DNA from 3 places in the Pseudomonas sp. GW823-FHT03E05 genome. Region 2 is predicted to be linked to each of the others. Evidence: predicted binding sites of a transcription regulator. Region 2 holds the regulator's gene; each other region holds the start of a gene.
What was found. The regulator sigma-54, encoded in region 2, starts transcription at its own class of promoters, with help from an activator protein. The targets are predictions, from matches to a motif close to ANTGGCATNNANNTTGCTNT.
Positions count from the first base shown of each region.

Region 1: glnA (glutamate--ammonia ligase) is a predicted target of sigma-54. The motif match lies at 3,965-3,984, and genes of this name have one in related genera.
Region 3: AC1RCO_RS23790 (pilin) is a predicted target of sigma-54. The motif match lies at 5,108-5,127, and genes of this name have one in related genera.

Region 1 covers NZ_JBXAJB010000005.1:408,633-414,978, forward strand. Annotated here, with positions in the region: gene AC1RCO_RS22210 (YkgJ family cysteine cluster protein) at 1-68, shown strand, start outside; gene typA (translational GTPase TypA) at 336-2,156, opposite strand; gene thiI (tRNA uracil 4-sulfurtransferase ThiI) at 2,296-3,750, opposite strand; gene glnA (glutamate--ammonia ligase) at 4,082-5,488, shown strand; gene AC1RCO_RS22230 (chorismate mutase) at 5,626-6,180, shown strand; gene AC1RCO_RS22235 (DUF4124 domain-containing protein) at 6,249-6,346, shown strand, end outside.
Region 2 covers NZ_JBXAJB010000002.1:923,638-929,983, forward strand. Annotated here, with positions in the region: gene mlaE (lipid asymmetry maintenance ABC transporter permease subunit MlaE) at 1-64, opposite strand, end outside; gene AC1RCO_RS11985 (ATP-binding cassette domain-containing protein) at 64-873, opposite strand; gene AC1RCO_RS11990 (KpsF/GutQ family sugar-phosphate isomerase) at 1,138-2,112, shown strand; gene AC1RCO_RS11995 (KdsC family phosphatase) at 2,112-2,636, shown strand; gene lptC (LPS export ABC transporter periplasmic protein LptC) at 2,646-3,218, shown strand; gene lptA (lipopolysaccharide transport periplasmic protein LptA) at 3,205-3,750, shown strand; gene lptB (LPS export ABC transporter ATP-binding protein) at 3,750-4,475, shown strand; gene AC1RCO_RS12015 (RNA polymerase factor sigma-54) at 4,658-6,151, shown strand; gene hpf (ribosome hibernation-promoting factor, HPF/YfiA family) at 6,277-6,346, shown strand, end outside.
Region 3 covers NZ_JBXAJB010000006.1:37,726-44,071, forward strand. Annotated here, with positions in the region: gene AC1RCO_RS23775 (class I SAM-dependent rRNA methyltransferase) at 1-825, shown strand, start outside; gene AC1RCO_RS23780 (DUF748 domain-containing protein) at 931-3,849, shown strand; gene AC1RCO_RS23785 (BON domain-containing protein) at 4,060-4,416, opposite strand; gene AC1RCO_RS23790 (pilin) at 4,645-5,061, opposite strand; gene AC1RCO_RS23795 (type II secretion system F family protein) at 5,391-6,346, shown strand, end outside.

The sequences.
Region 1 (6,346 bases), on a different contig from region 2:
GCGCCTACAAGCCCAAGCCTCAGGTGCGCCCGACCAATACCAGCAGCCGGACCCTGGAACGCTTCTGAGCCCCGGCCTGCGCCTGCAACCCCGTTCCCCATGTAACCCTGCCGCCCTGTAGCCGCTGCCGAGCCTTCGAGGCTGCGAACGGCTGCAAAGCCGCCGCAGTACGGGCCACTGCAGAGTTCCAGATACACCGTTTTACGACCGCTACGCGGTCGAGCGCAGCCTTGCAGGCTCGGCAGCGGCGACAGGACCCGAGCTTTTTCACAGATCAAAAAAAACGCCCCCGGCCGCAAGGCCGGGGGCGTTTTCATTCAGCCGGAACTAAAGACTCAGTTCTTGGCTTTCTTGGCAGCGCGAGTACGCTCGCCTTCGTCCAGGATCTTCTTGCGAAGACGGATGGACTTAGGAGTCACTTCACACAGCTCGTCGTCCTGGATGAATTCCAGAGCCTGTTCCAGGGTGAAACGGACCGGTGGAACCAGGGCGATGGTTTCGTCCTTGCCCGAAGCACGCATGTTGTCGAGCTTCTTGCCTTTGGTTGGGTTCACACCCAGGTCGTTGTCACGGCTGTTCAGACCAACGATCTGACCGTTGTAGATTTCCTGGCCGTGCTCGACGAACAGCTTGCCGCGCGCCTGCAGGGTTTCCAGGGAGTAGGTCAGGGCCTTGCCGGTTTCTACCGATACCAGTACGCCGTTCTGACGGCCGGACATGTGGCCGGACTTCATCGGAGCGTAGCGATCGAAGATCGAGGTCAGGATGCCTGCACCGTTGGTCAGGGTCAGGAACTGGTTACGGAAACCGATCAGACCACGGGCTGGAATGTTGTATTCCAGGCGTACACGGCCCTTGCCATCCGGAACCATGTTGCTCAGGTCGCCCTTACGCAGGCCCATTTCTTCCATGACCTTGCCCTGGGAATCTTCAGGGATGTCGATGGTGACGTTTTCGAACGGTTCCTGCTTCACGCCGTCAACTTCACGGATGATCACTTCAGGACGGCCAACGCCCATTTCGAAACCTTCGCGACGCATGGTTTCGATCAGTACCGACAGGTGCAGCTCACCACGGCCGGAAACCTTGAACTTGTCGGCCGAGTCGCCTTCTTCGACACGCAGAGCAACGTTGTACAGCAGCTCCTTGTCCAGACGCTCCTTGATGTTACGGGAGGTCACGAACTTGCCTTCTTTACCGCAGAATGGCGAGTCGTTGACCTGGAAGGTCATGGAAACGGTTGGCTCGTCGACGGTCAGCGGCTTCATCGCTTCAACAGCGGTCGGGTCGCACAGGGTGTCGGAGATGAACAGCTCGTCGAAACCGCTGATGCAGACGATGTCGCCGGCAGCGGCTTCTTCAACGTCTACGCGGTGCAGACCGTGGTGGCCCATCAGCTTGAGGATACGACCGTTGCGGCGCTTGCCGTCGACGTCGATGGCCACTACCGGGGTGTTGGGCTTGACGCGACCGCGAGCGATACGGCCAACGCCGATCACACCCAGGAAGCTGTTGTAGTCCAGAGCGGAGATCTGCATCTGGAACGGACCGTCACGGTCAACGCTTGGCGCTGGCACGTTGTCGACGATCGACTGGTAAAGCGGGGTCATGTCTTCGGCCATTTCGGTGTGGTCCAGACCGGCGATGCCGTTCAGGGCCGAGGCGTAGACGACTTTGAAGTCCAGCTGTTCTTCGGTGGCGCCCAGGTTGTCGAACAGGTCGAAGATCTGGTCCAGAACCCAGTCAGGACGCGCGCCCGGACGGTCGACCTTGTTGATCACCACGATTGGACGCAGGCCGGCTTCGAAAGCCTTCTTGGTCACGAAACGGGTTTGCGGCATAGGGCCGTCTTGAGCGTCGACCAGCAGCAGCACGGAGTCGACCATGGACATTACGCGCTCAACTTCGCCGCCGAAGTCGGCGTGGCCCGGGGTGTCCACGATGTTGATGTGGTAGCCGTTCCAGTTGATGGCGGTGTTTTTCGCCAGGATGGTAATGCCGCGCTCTTTTTCCTGGTCGTTGGAGTCCATCACGCGCTCGTCGTTGAGCTCGTTGCGTTCCAGGGTGCCGGATTGACGCAGGAGTTTGTCTACCAGGGTGGTCTTACCATGGTCAACGTGGGCAATGATGGCGATGTTGCGTAGATTTTCGATCACTTGTGTATCTCGATCAGAGGATTCGGTGTGCTGACAAATGCTGGCAGCGATTAACAATAGATTCAGGCCTGGCCGTTACAGCTGGACGGCGGCGTCGGGGGGCCGGTGACGCAAGCCACAGGCGAACATCCCCGGGCACTTAGCTCGGTCTATAAACGCGCACATTGGCATGTCCCTCACTGAGCAGATGGTGAGCATGCAGGCGACTCATGACGCCTTTGTCGCAATACAGCAGGTACTGGCGCGTAGGGTCCAGTTCCTTGAAGCGGGCGTTCAATGCATAGAACGGCAGCGCTTTTACTTCGATGCCTGCGAGCTCCAGCGGCTGGTCTTCCTCGGCATCCGGATGACGGATGTCGATGACGATCTGACCGGCCAGCGCCTCACTGACTTCTTCAATCTGTACATCCTGGCCCAACTCGTCGATCACCCGATCGATCGGCACCAGTTTGGCCCGCTCGATCGCACGCTCGAGCACCGCCATATCGAATTCTTTCTCTTCATGCTCGACGCGATGGCGCTTGGCATGGGTCTTGGGGTTCACCGAGATGACCCCGCAGTACTCCGGCATGTGCTTGGCGAAGTCGGCGGTGCCGATCTCCACGGCCAGGTCGATGATGTCCTGCTTGTGGCTGGCAATCAGGGGGCGCAGTACCAGTTTCTCGGTCACGCAGTCGATCACCGACAGGTTCGGCAGGGTCTGGCTGGACACCTGGGAAATCGCCTCGCCGGTCACCAGCGCGTCGATGTGCAGGCGGTCGGCGATGCTCGACGCGGCACGCAACATCATACGCTTCAAAATGACGCCCATATGACTGTTGTCGACTTTGCCGAGGATTTCCCCGAGCACTTCCTCGAACGGCACGCTGACGAACAGCACGCGCTGGGAGCTGCCGTACTTCTTCCATATATAGTGCGCGACTTCCATCACGCCCAGTTCATGGGCACGCCCGCCCAGGTTGAAGAAGCAGAAATGCCCCATCAGGCCGCGGCGCATGATCTGGTACGCCGCCACCGTGGAATCGAAACCGCCGGACATCAGGACCAGGGTCTGTTCCAGGGCGCCCAGCGGGTAGCCGCCGATGCCGTTGTGCTGGCTGTGGATCACGAACAACCGTTGGTCGCGAATTTCCATCCGCACTTCGATTTCAGGCTCTTTCAGGGAAATTCCGGCGGCACCGCACTGCCGACGCAGTTGGCTGCCGACGTATTTTTCCACGTCCATGGAGCTGAATTCATGCTTGCCGGCACGCTTGCAGCGCACGGCAAAAACCTTCCCCGGGAGGGCTTCGCCAAAGTGCTGCTTGCACTTGGCGACGATGTCGTCGAAGTCGCCCAGAGGGTACTCGTCGACCTGCAGGAAATGCGCGATGCCGGGCATGCAGCTCAGGCGCTCGGTCATGTCCTTCAGGGCCTTGGGCTCGCTGACGGCGGTTTCCAGCTCGAGGTTGTCCCACACACCATTGACCACCACGGCCGGGTCCAGGTCGCGGAGCACAGCACGGATGTTCTTCGCCAACTGACGGATGAAACGCGTCCGAACCGGGCGGCTCTTGATGGTGATTTCCGGGAAAACTTTAACGATTAGTTTCATGAAAACAGCGCGCGCTGGGCCAGCCGAAAAAGGGGGGCGCGGATTATAGCGGAAATTGCTCAAGGTTTAACCAGTTTATGTGCAGAAGGTTTTCGATGCACCAAAACGGGTCATTTATTGGCAAAGACGCTACATTGCAGTGCGCCGAATGCCGGCATTCAACCCAATACGTCGCAGAAAGCGTGATTTTGGGGCAGAAAACCCATCTCGGGGCACTGGCATGCAATTTGCTCCCTTGTGAGGCAGGTTGCCATGGCAGAGTATTCGCGCCGGCATCACCCACATTCTAAGGGCACTCCAACACCAAGCCCGAAGCCACCCGGAGGACACTATGTCGAAGTCGGTTCAACTCATCAAAGATCATGACGTCAAATGGATTGATCTGCGCTTCACTGACACCAAGGGCACTCAACATCACGTGACCATGCCGGCTCGTGATGCGCTGGATGAAGACTTCTTCGAAGCTGGCAAGATGTTCGACGGCTCCTCCATCGCTGGCTGGAAAGGCATCGAAGCCTCCGACATGATCCTGATGCCGGACGACGAAACCGCCGTACTGGACCCGTTCACCGAAGAACCGACCCTGATCCTGGTGTGCGACATCATCGAACCTTCGAGCATGCAGGGTTACGATCGTGACCCACGTGCCATCGCCAAGCGCGCCGAAGAGCACCTGAAAGCCACCGGTATCGGCGACACCGTATTCGCCGGCCCAGAGCCAGAGTTCTTCATCTTCGACCAGGTGAAATTCAAGTCCGACATCTCCGGCTCCATGTTCAAGATCTACTCCGAACAAGGTTCGTGGATGTCCGACCAGGACATCGAAGGCGGTAACAAGGGCCACCGTCCAGGCGTCAAGGGCGGCTACTTCCCGGTTCCACCGTTCGACCACGACCACGAAATCCGTACCTCCATGTGCAACGCACTGGAAGAAATGGGCCTGACCGTCGAAGTTCACCACCACGAAGTGGCGACTGCGGGCCAGAACGAAATCGGCGTCAAGTTCAACACCCTGGTGAAGAAGGCCGACGAAACCCAGACCCTGAAGTACGTGGTGCACAACGTGGCTGACGCCTACGGCCGCACTGCCACCTTCATGCCCAAGCCTCTGTACGGCGACAACGGCTCGGGCATGCACGTCCACATGTCGATCTGGAAAGACGGCAAGAACACCTTCGCAGGTGAAGGCTATGCCGGCCTGTCCGATACCGCCCTGTACTTCATCGGCGGCATCATCAAGCACGGTAAGGCCCTGAACGGCTTCACCAACCCGGCGACCAACTCCTACAAGCGTCTGGTGCCAGGCTTCGAAGCCCCGGTCATGCTGGCCTACTCGGCGCGCAACCGCTCCGCTTCGATCCGTATTCCTTACGTGTCGAGCCCTAAGGCCCGCCGTATCGAAGCCCGTTTCCCGGACCCGGCTGCCAACCCGTACCTGGCCTTCGCTGCCCTGCTGATGGCCGGCCTGGACGGCATCCAGAACAAGATCCACCCTGGCGACGCTGCTGACAAAAACCTGTACGACCTGCCGCCTGAAGAGGCCAAAGAGATCCCACAAGTTTGCGGCAGCCTGAAGGAAGCCCTGGAAGAGCTGGACAAAGGTCGTGCGTTCCTGACCAAAGGCGGCGTTTTCAGCGACGACTTCATCGACGCCTACATCGCCCTGAAAAGCGAAGAAGAAATCAAGGTACGTACCTTCGTACACCCACTGGAATACGAGCTGTACTACAGCTGCTGATCCGGTAGCGCCGGCGCAAGCCGCGTGATCAAGGGGCCTCCTTCGGGAGGCCTTTTTTTATGCCCGCGCATTTGCCCTGCCCGGGGTGGTTGCGTGCATCATGGGAGCCGTCTCCCCATCAGCAGCCGAGCCCGCCCATGACTTCGCGCCTCAACCTGTGCCTCGCCCTGACTTGCAGCCTGTTCGCCACCGCCGCCTGCGCCAGTGACGCCCCGCCCGCCCTCGCCCCGCTGCTGCAGAGCATCGGCGAACGCCTGGCGATTGCCGATCAGGTGGCCCTGAGCAAATGGGACAGCCACAAGGCCGTGGAAGACCGCCCGCGGGAACAACAGGTGATCGCCGGGGCAACCGCCCAGGCCGCAACCTATCACTTGAGCGAAGAAACGGTTGGGCAGTTCTTCGCCGCCCAGATCGAAGCCAACAAGCTGGTGCAATACGCCCGACTCTCGACCTGGCACTTGCAAGGCCGGGCACCGGACACTCCGCGCCAGGACCTGGCCGGGCAGATCCGCCCCCAACTTGATCAGTTACAAAAACGCCTGCTGCAGCAACTGGCCGACTTCAGCCCGCAGCGCACCGACCGCCAATGCCCGCAATGGCTGGCCCGGGCCAATCAGGCCAGCAGCAGCGACCCACTGCGACGACTGGCGATGGTTCGTGCCACGGCAGAGTTATGTGTGTTCAAAGGTTAACCACGCCTGTGCCACGCGCAGCAGCACCCTATGCTGGAGCCTTTCAGGCACCCGCCAGGATCAGCGAGATGCACCTCGTCATTGCTTGCCTGCTGTGGATCAGCGCATTGCCAGCCGGCGCGCAGATCTACCAGTACACCGACTCGGCCGGTAATCGCGCCTATAG
Region 2 (6,346 bases):
CCAGGACATCGATGCCTGAGCGACCGAAGAGGCGAACCCTCTCGATTAGCGATATTTTGCGCATCAGCGCTTCCCCAGAAGATCTGCGCGGTAGTCCGTCGCTGGAAAGTGAAACGGCACCGGGCCGTCGGGATCGCCCTTCATGAACTGACGGATACGCGGATTATCGGAGTCCATCAGCTCTTCGGGAGTTCCCTGGCCCAACACCTGGCCATCGCCCACTACATAGAGGTAGTCGGCAATGCTCGCGGTTTCCGCCAGGTCGTGGGAAACCAGGATGCTGGTGATGCCCAGGGCATCGTTGAGCAGCCGGATCAGGCGCACCAGAACGCCCATGGCAATGGGGTCCTGGCCCACGAAAGGCTCGTCGTACATGAGGATCTGCGGATCCAGGGCAATCGCCCGGGCCAGGGCGACCCGGCGCTTCATGCCGCCGGACAGCTCGTCGGGCATCAGGTCGACCGCGCCGCGCAAGCCCACCGCCTGCAACTTGAGCAGGACGATGTCACGAATCATTTCGTCCGGCAGTTGGGTGTGCACCCGCAGCGGAAAGGCCACGTTCTCGAACACGTCCAGGTCGGTGAACAGTGCGCCGCTCTGGAACAGCACGCCCATCTGCTTGCGCGCGTCGAACAGATCGCTGCGCGAAAGGCTCGGCAGATTCTGGCCATTGACCCACACTTCGCCGCTGCTGGGCCGCAACTGCATGCCCATCAAGCGCAACAGGGTGGTCTTCCCACAGCCGGAAGGCCCCATGATGCCGGTGACCTTGCCCCGCGGAATACGGATATCCACGTTATTGAAAATGCTGCGCGTACCGCGCTTGAAGGACAGTCCCTTCAGCTCGACCGCGTAGGCGTTATCGGCACTCATCTAAACTCCTTGCGATGCAGCCTATCACTCGGACGCTTGGCTCCCTGCCGGGAGTACATGCCCCTGGGCAGGCCGAACTGGCGGCGAACTATATCACTGCTGATACGGAGCCCCCAAGGCCGACGCCACCCCCGTTCAGGTCGACGACAGGCAAAAACCAGACTTTCCTCGCGCCCGGTAGACAAAGCCTGACGAACTTGCGTGAGGGATTTGTTCATTACCGCTATAATCGCCGCCTTTTCATCGGGCTATACGATTTCAGACATGAGCCAATCCAGCGACCTGATTCAATCAGCACAACGCACCATCCGCCTCGAACTACAGGCAGTAGAAGGCTTGCTGCCCCATATCGACGCAGATTTCGTACGCGCTTGCGAGATGATTCTGGCCAGCAAAGGCCGCGTAGTGGTGGTCGGCATGGGCAAGTCCGGGCACGTCGGCAACAAGATTGCCGCTACCCTGGCCAGCACCGGGACCACGGCTTTCTTCGTCCATCCTGCCGAAGCCAGCCATGGCGACATGGGCATGATTACCCGCGATGACGTGATCCTGGCCCTCTCCAACTCCGGCTCCACCAACGAAATCGTCACCCTGCTGCCCCTGATCAAGCGTCTGGGCATCCAGTTGATCAGCCTCACCGGCAACCCCGAGTCGCCGCTGGCCAAGGCGGCTGACGTCAACCTCAACGTCCACGTCGAGCACGAAGCCTGCCCGCTGAACCTGGCACCGACCTCCTCGACCACCGCCGCCCTGGTCATGGGCGACGCCCTGGCCGTGGCGCTGCTGGAAGCCCGCGGCTTCACTGCCGAGGACTTTGCCTTCTCCCACCCGGGTGGTGCCCTGGGCCGTCGTCTGCTGCTCAAGGTGGAGAACGTCATGCACGAAGGCAGTGATCTGCCACAGGTGCAACGCGGCACCCTGCTCAAGGACGCGCTCATGGAAATGACCCGCAAGGGCCTGGGCATGACCGTGATCCTGGAGGCCGACGGCCGCCTGGCCGGGATCTTCACCGACGGCGACCTGCGTCGCACCCTGGATCGGGCCATCGATATACACCATGCCACCATCGATTCGGTGATGACCCCTCATGGCAAGACCGCACGTGCCGACATGCTGGCCGCCGAAGCCCTGAAAATCATGGAAGACCACAAGATCAGCGCCCTGGTGGTGGTGGACAAGGAAGACCGGCCGATCGGCGCCTTGAACATGCACGACCTGCTGCGCGCGGGAGTGATGTGATGAGTGCCGACCTGCTGCAACGCGGTAAAAACATCAAGCTGGCGGTATTCGATGTCGACGGCGTGCTGACCGACGGGCGCCTGTACTTCCTCGAAGACGGCAGCGAGTTCAAGACCTTCAACACTCTGGACGGCCAGGGCATCAAGATGCTCATGGCAGCCGGCGTGCAGACGGCGATCATCAGCGGGCGCAAGACCCCGGTGGTAGAGCGCCGGGCCAAGAACCTGGGGATTCCCCACCTGTACCAGGGCCGCGAAGACAAGCTGGTGGTATTGGACGAGCTTCTTGGCCAACTGGGCCTAAGCTATGAACAGGTCGCCTATCTGGGCGACGATTTGCCCGACCTGCCGGTGATCCGCCGCGTGGGGCTGGGCATGGCAGTGGCCAATGCCGCAGCGTTTGTCCGCGAACACGCCCACGGCGTCACCGCGGCCCGCGGCGGCGAAGGTGCCGCGCGCGAGTTCTGCGAACTGATCCTGCGTGCCCAGGACCGCCTTGAAGCAGCCAATGCCGCTTACTTATAGAGCCTTCCCATGCTGAGCAAAAAGATTCGCAACATCCTGATCTTCGGGACCATCGCCCTGCTGTTCGCAGCGGTCGGTTACTGGAACATCAGCCCGGAACGCTTCCTCGACAAGCCGTTGGCCCAGGTCGACGAAAGCGCCATCGACTACTACGTGATCAACGCCCGCAGCGTGCAGTACCTGCCCGACGGCAAACTGCAGTACGAAATGACCTCGGACAAGGTCGAACACGTCAAGGCCAGCGAAGTGACCCTGCTGACCAAGCCGGACCTGCAGATGTACCGTGGCACCACGTTCCCCTGGCATGTCCAGAGCGAACGCGGCGAGGTCAACCCGGACGGCACCGAGGTCGAGCTGATCGATTCGGTACGGGTTTCCCGCACCGACGAGCGCAACCGCAACCTGCTGATCACCACGACCCGCATGACAGTATTCCCGCAGAAGCAATATGCGCAGACCGAGCAAGCCGTTAGAATCGACGGCGCCGACGGCGTGACTACGGCCAAGGGAATGAAAGCGTATTTGAAAGACGGCAGGATGAACCTGCTATCGAACGTAAGAGGACAGTATGAGGCTCGTTAAAACCCTCCCTATTTTGCTCAGTCTGGGCGCAGCACTGGGAAGCGTGAGCGCCTGGGCTCTGCCGAACGATAGCCAACAGCCGATCCGCATCCAGGCCGACGACGCCCAGCTGGACGACAAGAACGGCGTGGCCACCTACAAGGGCGATGTCATCATCACCCAGGGCTCGATGAAGATCACCGGTAACACCGTGACCATCACCCGGTCCAAGACCGGTGAAATCGACGTGGTGACCTCGGTGGGCAACCTCGCCTACTTCGAGCAACTGCAGAAGCAGACCGACCCGAAACCGGTCCAGGCCTACGCCGTGACCATCCAGTACCATGCCCAGCAGAACCGCATCGTGCTGATCGACAAGGCCAAGGTCATCAACGACGGTAATACCACCGAAGGCGAGAAGATCGTCTACGACACCGTCAAGCAGGTTGCCAACGCCGGTCGCGCCAATGGCAGCTCGGTTACCGCGCCGCGTCCGCGGATCGACATGGTCATCCAGCCGAAAAAGAAAACCGACGAGCAAAAGGCCCAGTAATGGCAACTCTGAAAGCTCAGCACCTGGCCAAGAGCTACAAGAGCCGCCAGGTCGTGCGTGATGTCAGCCTGTCCATCGACAGCGGTCAGATCGTCGGCCTGCTCGGCCCCAACGGCGCCGGCAAGACCACCTGCTTCTACATGATCGTCGGCCTGGTCCAGGCCGATCAGGGCCGCGTCCTGATCGACGACCTGGATGTCAGCCACCAACCGATGCACGGCCGAGCACGCGCCGGTATCGGCTACCTGCCCCAGGAAGCCTCGATCTTTCGCAAACTGTCGGTGGCCGACAACATCATGGCCATCCTCGAGACCCGCAAGGAGCTCGACAAGGCCGGCCGTCGCCAGGAGCTGGAAAGCCTGCTGCAGGAATTCCACATCAACCACATCCGCGACAACCTCGGCATGAGCCTGTCCGGTGGTGAGCGGCGCCGCGTGGAGATCGCCCGGGCCCTGGCCACCGCGCCCAAGTTCATCCTGCTGGACGAACCCTTCGCCGGTGTCGACCCGATCTCGGTGGGCGATATCAAGCAGATCATCCACCACCTCAAGGCCAAGGGCATCGGGGTGCTGATCACCGACCACAACGTCCGGGAAACCCTGGACATCTGCGAGACCGCCTACATCGTCAACGACGGGCAACTGATCGCCGAAGGCGACTCCGAGACCATCCTGGCCAACGAACTGGTCAAGGAAGTCTATCTGGGCCATGAGTTCCGCCTGTAAGGGCTGATGTGTTGGGCTGGACGCCAGGGCGCCGGGAACAATAAAACCCTACAAACTTTATTGTTACAGCGCTCTAGGCAAACACTTCAGTTTCAGGCATATAATTTGCTTATGTTTGGCGCTCCGGCGCCCTGTAGTGGATGGCGCATGTGCGCCGGCAAATAAGGTGTTAAGCCCCTGCCATGAAACCATCGCTAGTCCTTAGAATGGGCCAGCAGCTGACGATGACACCGCAGCTGCAACAGGCCATCCGCCTGCTCCAATTGTCGACCCTGGACCTGCAACAGGAAATCCAGGAAGCCCTGGAGTCCAACCCGATGCTCGAACGCCAGGAAGAAGGCGACGACTTCGACAACAGCGACCCCCTGGCCGACAACACCGAGTCCAAACCCAATACCGAGATCCAGGAGCCCTCCTACCAGGAAACCGCCCCCACGGTGGACAACCTCGAGGACGGTGAGTGGAACGAGCGCATCCCCAATGAACTGCCGGTCGACACCGCCTGGGAAGACGTATACCAGACCAGCGCCAGCAGCCTGCCCAGCAGCGATGACGACGAGTGGGACTTCACCACCCGCACTTCCGCGGGCGAGAGCCTGCAGAGCCACCTGCTCTGGCAACTGAACCTGGCGCCGATGTCGGACACCGACCGCCTGATCGCCGTGACCCTGATCGATTGCATCAACAATCAGGGCTACCTGGACGAAACCCTCGAGGAGATCCTCGAAGCCTTCGATCCGGAACTGGACATCGAACTGGACGAGATAGAAGCCGTCCTGCACCGCATCCAGCAATTCGAACCCGCGGGCATCGGCGCCCGCAACCTGGGCGAGTGCCTGTTGCTGCAACTGCGCCAGCTGCCGGCGAAAACGCCCTGGCTGGGCGAGGCCCAGCGCCTGGTCAGTGACTACATCGACCTCCTGGGCAGCCGCGACTACAGCCAGCTGATGCGGCGCATGAAGCTCAAGGAAGATGAGCTGCGCCAGGTCATCGAGCTGGTGCAGAGCCTCAACCCCCGCCCCGGTTCGCAGATCGAATCCAGCGAAGCCGAATACGTGGTCCCGGACGTCATAGTGCGCAAGGACAACGAGCGCTGGCTGGTGGAACTGAACCAGGAATCCGTGCCGCGCCTGCGGGTCAACGCCCAGTACGCCGGTTTTGTACGCCGCGCCGACACCAGCGCCGACAACACCTTCATGCGCAACCAGTTGCAGGAAGCCCGCTGGTTCATCAAGAGCCTGCAAAGCCGCAATGAAACCCTGATGAAGGTCGCCACCCAGATCGTCGAGCACCAGCGCGGCTTTCTCGAATATGGCGATGAAGCGATGAAGCCGCTGGTTCTGCACGATATCGCCGAGGCGGTGGGCATGCACGAATCGACGATTTCCCGGGTGACCACGCAAAAATTCATGCATACCCCACGCGGCATATATGAGCTGAAATACTTTTTCTCCAGCCACGTCAGCACTTCGGAAGGCGGTGAATGCTCGTCCACGGCGATCCGCGCGATCATCAAAAAATTGGTGGCCGCGGAAAATCAGAAAAAGCCGTTGAGTGACAGCAAGATCGCTGGTTTACTGGAGGCACAAGGCATTCAGGTAGCCCGTCGTACCGTCGCCAAGTACCGCGAATCCCTTGGGATCGCGCCTTCCAGCGAACGTAAGCGGTTGATGTAGCCGCAGGGCTGGCCACAGCGTTTCAGAGTGTGTTTGAAAAGGGCCCGGTGTCGTTTTCAAACGTAGTCTAGGTGGCAGGCAACCCAGCCTGCCGCGTTATGCACTGGCAACGAAGGAGAAGCTGTATGCAAGTCAACATCAGTGGACACCAACTCGAAGTGACTGAACCCCTGCGCGTCTACATCGGCGAAAAAC
Region 3 (6,346 bases), on a different contig from region 2:
GCCCTGCTGCAACTGCACGACAGCATCAATCAGCATCTGAACCTGTCGACCCTGCTGGTCTACAACGACCGCTCCCGGGGCAACTCGCGGATCGACCGCGAAGACTCGGTGTACCGCGCCGAAGAGGCTGCCCTGGAGGACCTGGTTGGCCACGAATGGGGCCTGAATTACCGCGTGCGTGGACGCCACGCCGGGCAGGACCCGCTATTGTTTCTCGACCTGCGCAACGCCCGTGGCTGGGTCAAGCAGCACAGCGCGGGTAAAAGCGTGCTCAACCTCTTCGCCTACACCTGTGGCGTAGGCCTCAGCGCCGCAGCTGGCGGCGCGCGCGAGGTGTGCAACCTGGACTTCGCCGAGGGCAACCTGGCCGTCGGACGGGAGAACGGCCAGCTCAACCCGCAATTGCCACAGATGCAGTTCGTGCAGTCGGACTATTTCCCGGCCATCCGCCAACTGGCGGGCCTGCCCATCAGCCAGCGCCGCGGGCAGAAACTGCCCAGCTATCCGCGCCTTGAACAGCGCCAGTACGACCTGGTACTGCTGGACCCGCCAGCCTGGGCCAAGAGCGCCTTCGGTACGGTCGACCTCCTGCGTGATTACCAGAGCCTGCTCAAGCCGGCACTGCTGGCCACCGCCGAAGACGGCGTGCTGATCTGCTGCAACAACCTGGCCAAGGTCTCGATGCCGGACTGGCGTGAACAAGTATTGCGCTGCGCCGAGAAGGCCGGGCGTCCGGTGCGCGACTGCCAGGTCCTGGTACCCGCCGCGGACTTCCCTTCCCAAGACGGGCAACCTCCACTGAAAACCTTGATCCTGCAACTTTGACCAAGAGCAGGAAATCTGAACAATCCTGAAGACTGGAGTGGTTTCGGAACCGTAAACGCGTGCCATACTCCAAGGCACTTCCGATTCAGATAGATGAAGCCTCGCATGACCAAAGGATTGATTCGCGCTCTTTGCGCCTTGTTGACCGCTCTCGCCCTTTACAGTCTGCTGGGCTTTCTGATTCTGCCGGGCATTGCCTTGCGGGTGGCCAACCAGCAATTGGCCAACTACGCCACCACCCCAGCCCATATCCAGCGCATCGAGCTCAACCCCTTCAGCCTGGAGCTGACCCTCTGGGGCCTGAGCATCGGTGAACCGGGCAAGGAGCAGATCGCCTTCGATCGCCTCTACGCCAATCTGCAATTGGACAGCCTGTGGAAACGCGCGCTGCACCTGGCGGATGTCGAGCTGGACCAGCCCAAGACCGAAATCCTCTTCGACAAGGAAGGCAAGCTCAACCTCCTGGCCCTGTTCAAGCTGCCGGCCAGCGAACCGACCCCAAGCGACCCCAACGCCAAACCCTTCCCGGTACGCATCGAACGCATCAAGCTGGCCGGCGGCTACCTGCATTTCCAGGACCTGCGCCCCAGCGAACCCATCGAATTCCTCTACAACAAGCTCGATTTTGAGCTGAAGAACCTCAGTACCCTGCCGGACGACAGCGCCGACATGACGCTGGTGGCCACCGGCCCCGAGGGCGGGCAGATCGACTGGAGCGGCAACTTCAGCGTGACGCCGCTGACCTCCGAAGGCACCTTGAAAGTCACCGACGGCAAGATGAAAGCCTGGTGGCCCTATGTGCGCGATGCGGTGCCGCTGGTGCTGGAAGACGGCGTGGTCAACCTCAGTACCCACTACAAATTCAGCCTGACCAAGGAAACCGAGCTGCTGCTGGACAACACCTCCATCAGCGTCGCGCCCTTTGCCATCAAGGCCCCGGACGGTCGCCCACTGGCGCGCCTGGAGCGCCTGGACGTCAGCGAAACCACAGTCGACCTGGCCAAGCAGCACGTGATTGTCGGCAAGGTCCGCAGCCAAAAGCTCGAAACCTGGGCCGCCCTTGAAGCCGATGGCCAGTTGGACTGGCAAAAGCTCTTCGCCAGTCAGCCGGCCAAACCGGCGCCAAAACCCGAGCCGGCCGCCGCCGACGCGCCCAAGGAACCGGCAGTACCAGGCAAACCCTGGCAGGTGCTGCTCAAGGACGTGCAACTGCGCAACTACCAGGTGCACCTGGCCGATCGCAAGGCCAAGCCCGCCGTAGCCCTGGAGCTGGGGCCGCTGAACCTGGACCTGCAGAACTTCGACAGCCTCAACCAGTCGCCCTTCACCCTCAAGCTCGATACCGGCCTGGGCAAACAAGGCAAGGTCAACGCCACCGGCGAGGTCAACCTCAACCCCGTCAGCGCCAAACTCAAGGTGCAGACCCGGGACATCGACCTGCGCGTCGCCCAGTCCTATATCAGCCCGTTCATCCGCCTGGAACTGCGCAGCGGCATGCTCGGCAGTGACCTGGCAGTGGACCTGAAGAAAGTCGAACCCCTGACTTTCAGCGTCACCGGCCGGGCCAATGTGGACCAGTTGCACACCCTGGACACCCTCAAGACCCGCGACTTCGTGAAATGGAAACAAGTGGTGGTCGAAGGCCTGAACTATCAGCACGGTGACAGCCTGACCATCAGCCGGGTCAACCTGATGCAGCCCTATGCACGTTTCATCATCAACGATGACCGCACCACCAATATCGACGACCTGCTGATTCCACAACCACCCAGCAGTGGTGGCAAATCCTCGACGAAGGCCGAGCCCAGCTCAAGCAAGCCCCTGGGCATCCACATCGGTGAAATCGCCATCAACGACGGTTCGGCGAACTTCGCCGACCTGAGCCTGACGCCGAACTTCGCTACCGCCATCCAGCAGCTCAACGGCCATGTCGGCACCATCGACAGCCGCCAGGCCAAGCCGGCAGACGTGGACGTCAAGGGCAAGGTCGACCGCTATGCGCCGGTGACCATCAAGGGCAGCGTCAACCCGTTCGATCCGATGGCCGCCCTGGATATCGCCACCAGCTTCAAACGAGTGGAACTGACCACCCTGACCCCCTACTCCGGGAAATTCGCCGGTTTCCGCATCCGCAAGGGCCGGCTCAACCTCGACCTGCACTACATGATCACCAAGGGCCAGCTCAAGGCCGAGAACAAACTGGTGGTCGAGCAGTTGCAACTGGGGGAAAAGGTCGACAGCCCGGACGCCGTGGATTTGCCGATCCGCCTGGCAGTGGCCTTGCTGAAAGATACGGACGGCAAGATCTCCATCGAGCTGCCTATCTCCGGTGATTTGAACAACCCGCAGTTCAGCGTGATGCCGATTGTCTGGCAGACCCTGCGCAATCTGGTGCTGCGCGCCGCCCAGGCACCCTTCAAGTTCATTGGCGGGCTGGTCAGCGGTGGTGGCTCGGAAGACCTGAGCAACGTGTCCTTCGCTCCAGGCTCCAGCGACCTGAGCAAGGAATCCGAGTCGGCCCTGACCACCCTGGCCAAGGCGCTCAAGGAGCGTCCGACCCTGCGCCTGGAAATCGAAGGTACCAGCGCCCAGAGCAGTGACGGCCCGCTGATCGCCGAACAGCGGCTGGAGCGCGAATACCAGTACAACTACTACAAGATCCTCCAGCGCCGCGGTGACAAGGTCCCCGCCCAGGCGTCCCTGCTGCAGGTTCCCGAGGGCGAAAAGGCCCCTCTGCTGGAAGGCATCTACCGCACCCGCCTGAAACAGCAGCCGCCGGCGGAATGGACCCAGCTCAGCCGCGACGAACGCAGCGCCAAGCTGCGTGAAGGTCTGATCAAGTTCTGGAGCAGCAGCGACGTGCTGTTGCGACAACTGGGTCAGGAGCGCGCCAGCAGCATCAAGGACTTCCTGGTGGACAAGGGCCAACTGGCCGACGACCGGGTCTACTTCATCGATGCCAACCTGGGCCAGGCCGAAAGCGATGGCCGGGTAGTCACCCCGCTGCACCTGGACAGCGAATAAACCTCTCGCGCCGGGCTCCACCCAGCCCGGCCGGTATCTCCTGCAGCGCCTGCCTGGCGCCCACAATAGAACAGGCCCCGACACTCAGTGCCGGGGCCTGTAATGATCACGTCCTTGTGATCTTCCGCATGAACCCTTTTGAGAAGCGGCAGACGTATCACTCGGCTCGTCTACCGCACCCTCTCCCTGTCCAGGCGAGAAGCGTGAGTGTTACTCGGCTTTCAGGCCGTCAGCGGAAACTGCCTTGACGCCTTTGATTTTCTTGGTGATGGCCACGGCGGTAGCTTTCTGAGCCTCGGTTACCGCAACAGTGGACGACAGCGAAACAACGCCCTTGTTGGTTTCAACCTTGATGTCGGTGCCAGGAATGCCTTTCTCGGTTACCAGATCGCTTTTCACTTTGGTGGTGATCCAGGTATCGGAGGTGGCCTCTTTGGCCTTGGTCACTTCACCGGCAGCCACCACCATGGGCGACTGGGTGTTTTGAGTGGTCTGCGCAAATGCTGCGTTAGCCATGGTCAGGGTCAGAGCGGTAGCAGTTGCGGCAGCGATAGCGAACTTCTTCATACGAGTAACTCCTGTTCTTTAAGAAAGCCTGCGCCGTGTCCTGGCAACAGGGTTATGAGGGATATTGCAGGTGCTGTGCCAAGTCTGGGAGCCTATAAATATTCATAAAAATCAATAAGTTATAAAATCTTTAATAATTCGGCATCATGCAAAATGCATGACTGCCCGCCAATCTGCATGCAAGTTGCGGCTTTTTCAGCGCGGCCTGGCCAATCGTGAAAAGCCTCCTCAAGCCCCCTCCGCACCACAGCCTTTGGGCGCATAGTCGGCCTCCACAGTGGTGGTGCATGTCCATCCTGAAGTCGCCGAACGGGTCAGGGTCAGGGTCTTGTTCAGCACCGGCCCCGGCGCATTGAGCAGGGTGCAGCCAATGCTTCCTTCACCGGTGGCCGCCGTCCCGCCGGCACTCATCCGGCAGTTGGCGGTCTGGGCCGTGCCCCCGGCCAGGGCCAGGGTCGGATCGGTCCCCTGGTTCAGCAGATCCTCGACGTTGACCTTCAGGGCCGACGCCTCGGACAGCGCGGCAATCACCTTGGCCCGCGCCTGGTACTTGGCATACATCGGCATCGCCACGGTGGCGAGGATGCCGATGATGGCTACCACCACCAGCAATTCGATCAGGGTAAAACCGGATTGATGTTTCATGGGTTGCCTCCTGGCATGGACGAATGTTGCATGAGCACAAAGGCGTGAAGCACAGCCTGTGCCAGGAGATAACCCACGGATTACGTGGCCTGCAGGTGCGATAGCCCATGGCCTTGAGCACAAGGAGTCGCACAAACTGACAAATTTCGTCAGCCCCTGCCCCTCTCCGGCAGCGCCTCGCCAGCTAGGCTTGGACAGGTGCATGGCGGCCCGACAGTCGGCTCGCGCCCCCACCAAGGAACGTCCGGGGGGCAGGGTGATCTATCACCCGTTCGAACACAGCAGGGCGCTTGCGCCTCCCTATCCACCCTTGCACCAAGGATCGAACCATGGCGGTAAAAGCACCCGCGACCAGTGTCTATCTCTGGCACGGCACCGACAGCCAGGGCCGCCCCCTCACCGGAGAACTCAGCGCCGCGACCCCGGCCCTGATCAGGGCGCAATTGCGCAGACAGGGCATCACCCCAACCCGAGTCCGACGCAAACCCAAGGGCTGGCTGCGCCTGCATCAGCGAGTAGGGGCACGGGACATTGCCCTGCTCACCCGGCAGTTGGCCACGCTGATGCAGGCCGGGGTGCCGCTGCTGCAATCCTTCGACATCATTGCCGAAAGTTTCGAGCATCCGCAGATGCGCCAACTGCTGGCCAGCCTCAAGCGCGACATCGAGGCCGGCTCCAGCCTGGCCACGGCATTGCGCAGACAGCCGCGCCACTTCGACCCGCTGTACTGCAACCTGGTGGACGCCGGCGAGCAGGCCGGCGCCCTGGATACCCTGCTGGAGAGAGTCGCCACCTATAAGGAAAAGAGCGAGAACCTGAAGGCGCGGCTGAAGAAAGCCATGGTCTATCCCTTGGCGGTGATCGGCGTGGCGGTCGTGGTCAGCAGCATCCTGCTGCTCAAGGTGGTACCCCAGTTCCAGAGCCTGTTCGCCGGTTTCAATGCCGAGCTGCCACTGCTCACCCAGTGGGTCATCGCTCTGTCACACTTCATCCAGCAGCAGGGGGCGCTGCTGCTGGCCGCCGGTGTGCTGGGCGGGCTTGCGGCGCGCCTGGCCTATCAGCGCTCCCCGAGCTTGCGTGACCGCCTGGATGTCGGCCTTTTGCACATGCCCCTGGCCGGGCCACTGCTGCATAAATCCGCGGTGGCCCGCTACGCACGGACCCTGGCCACCACCTTCGCCGCCGGCGTTCCCCTGGTGCAGGCCCTGGATTCAGTGGCTGGAGCCAGCGGCAACCCTGTCTTCAGGCAAGCGGTGCAACGGATCCGCCAGCAGGTCGCCGCCGG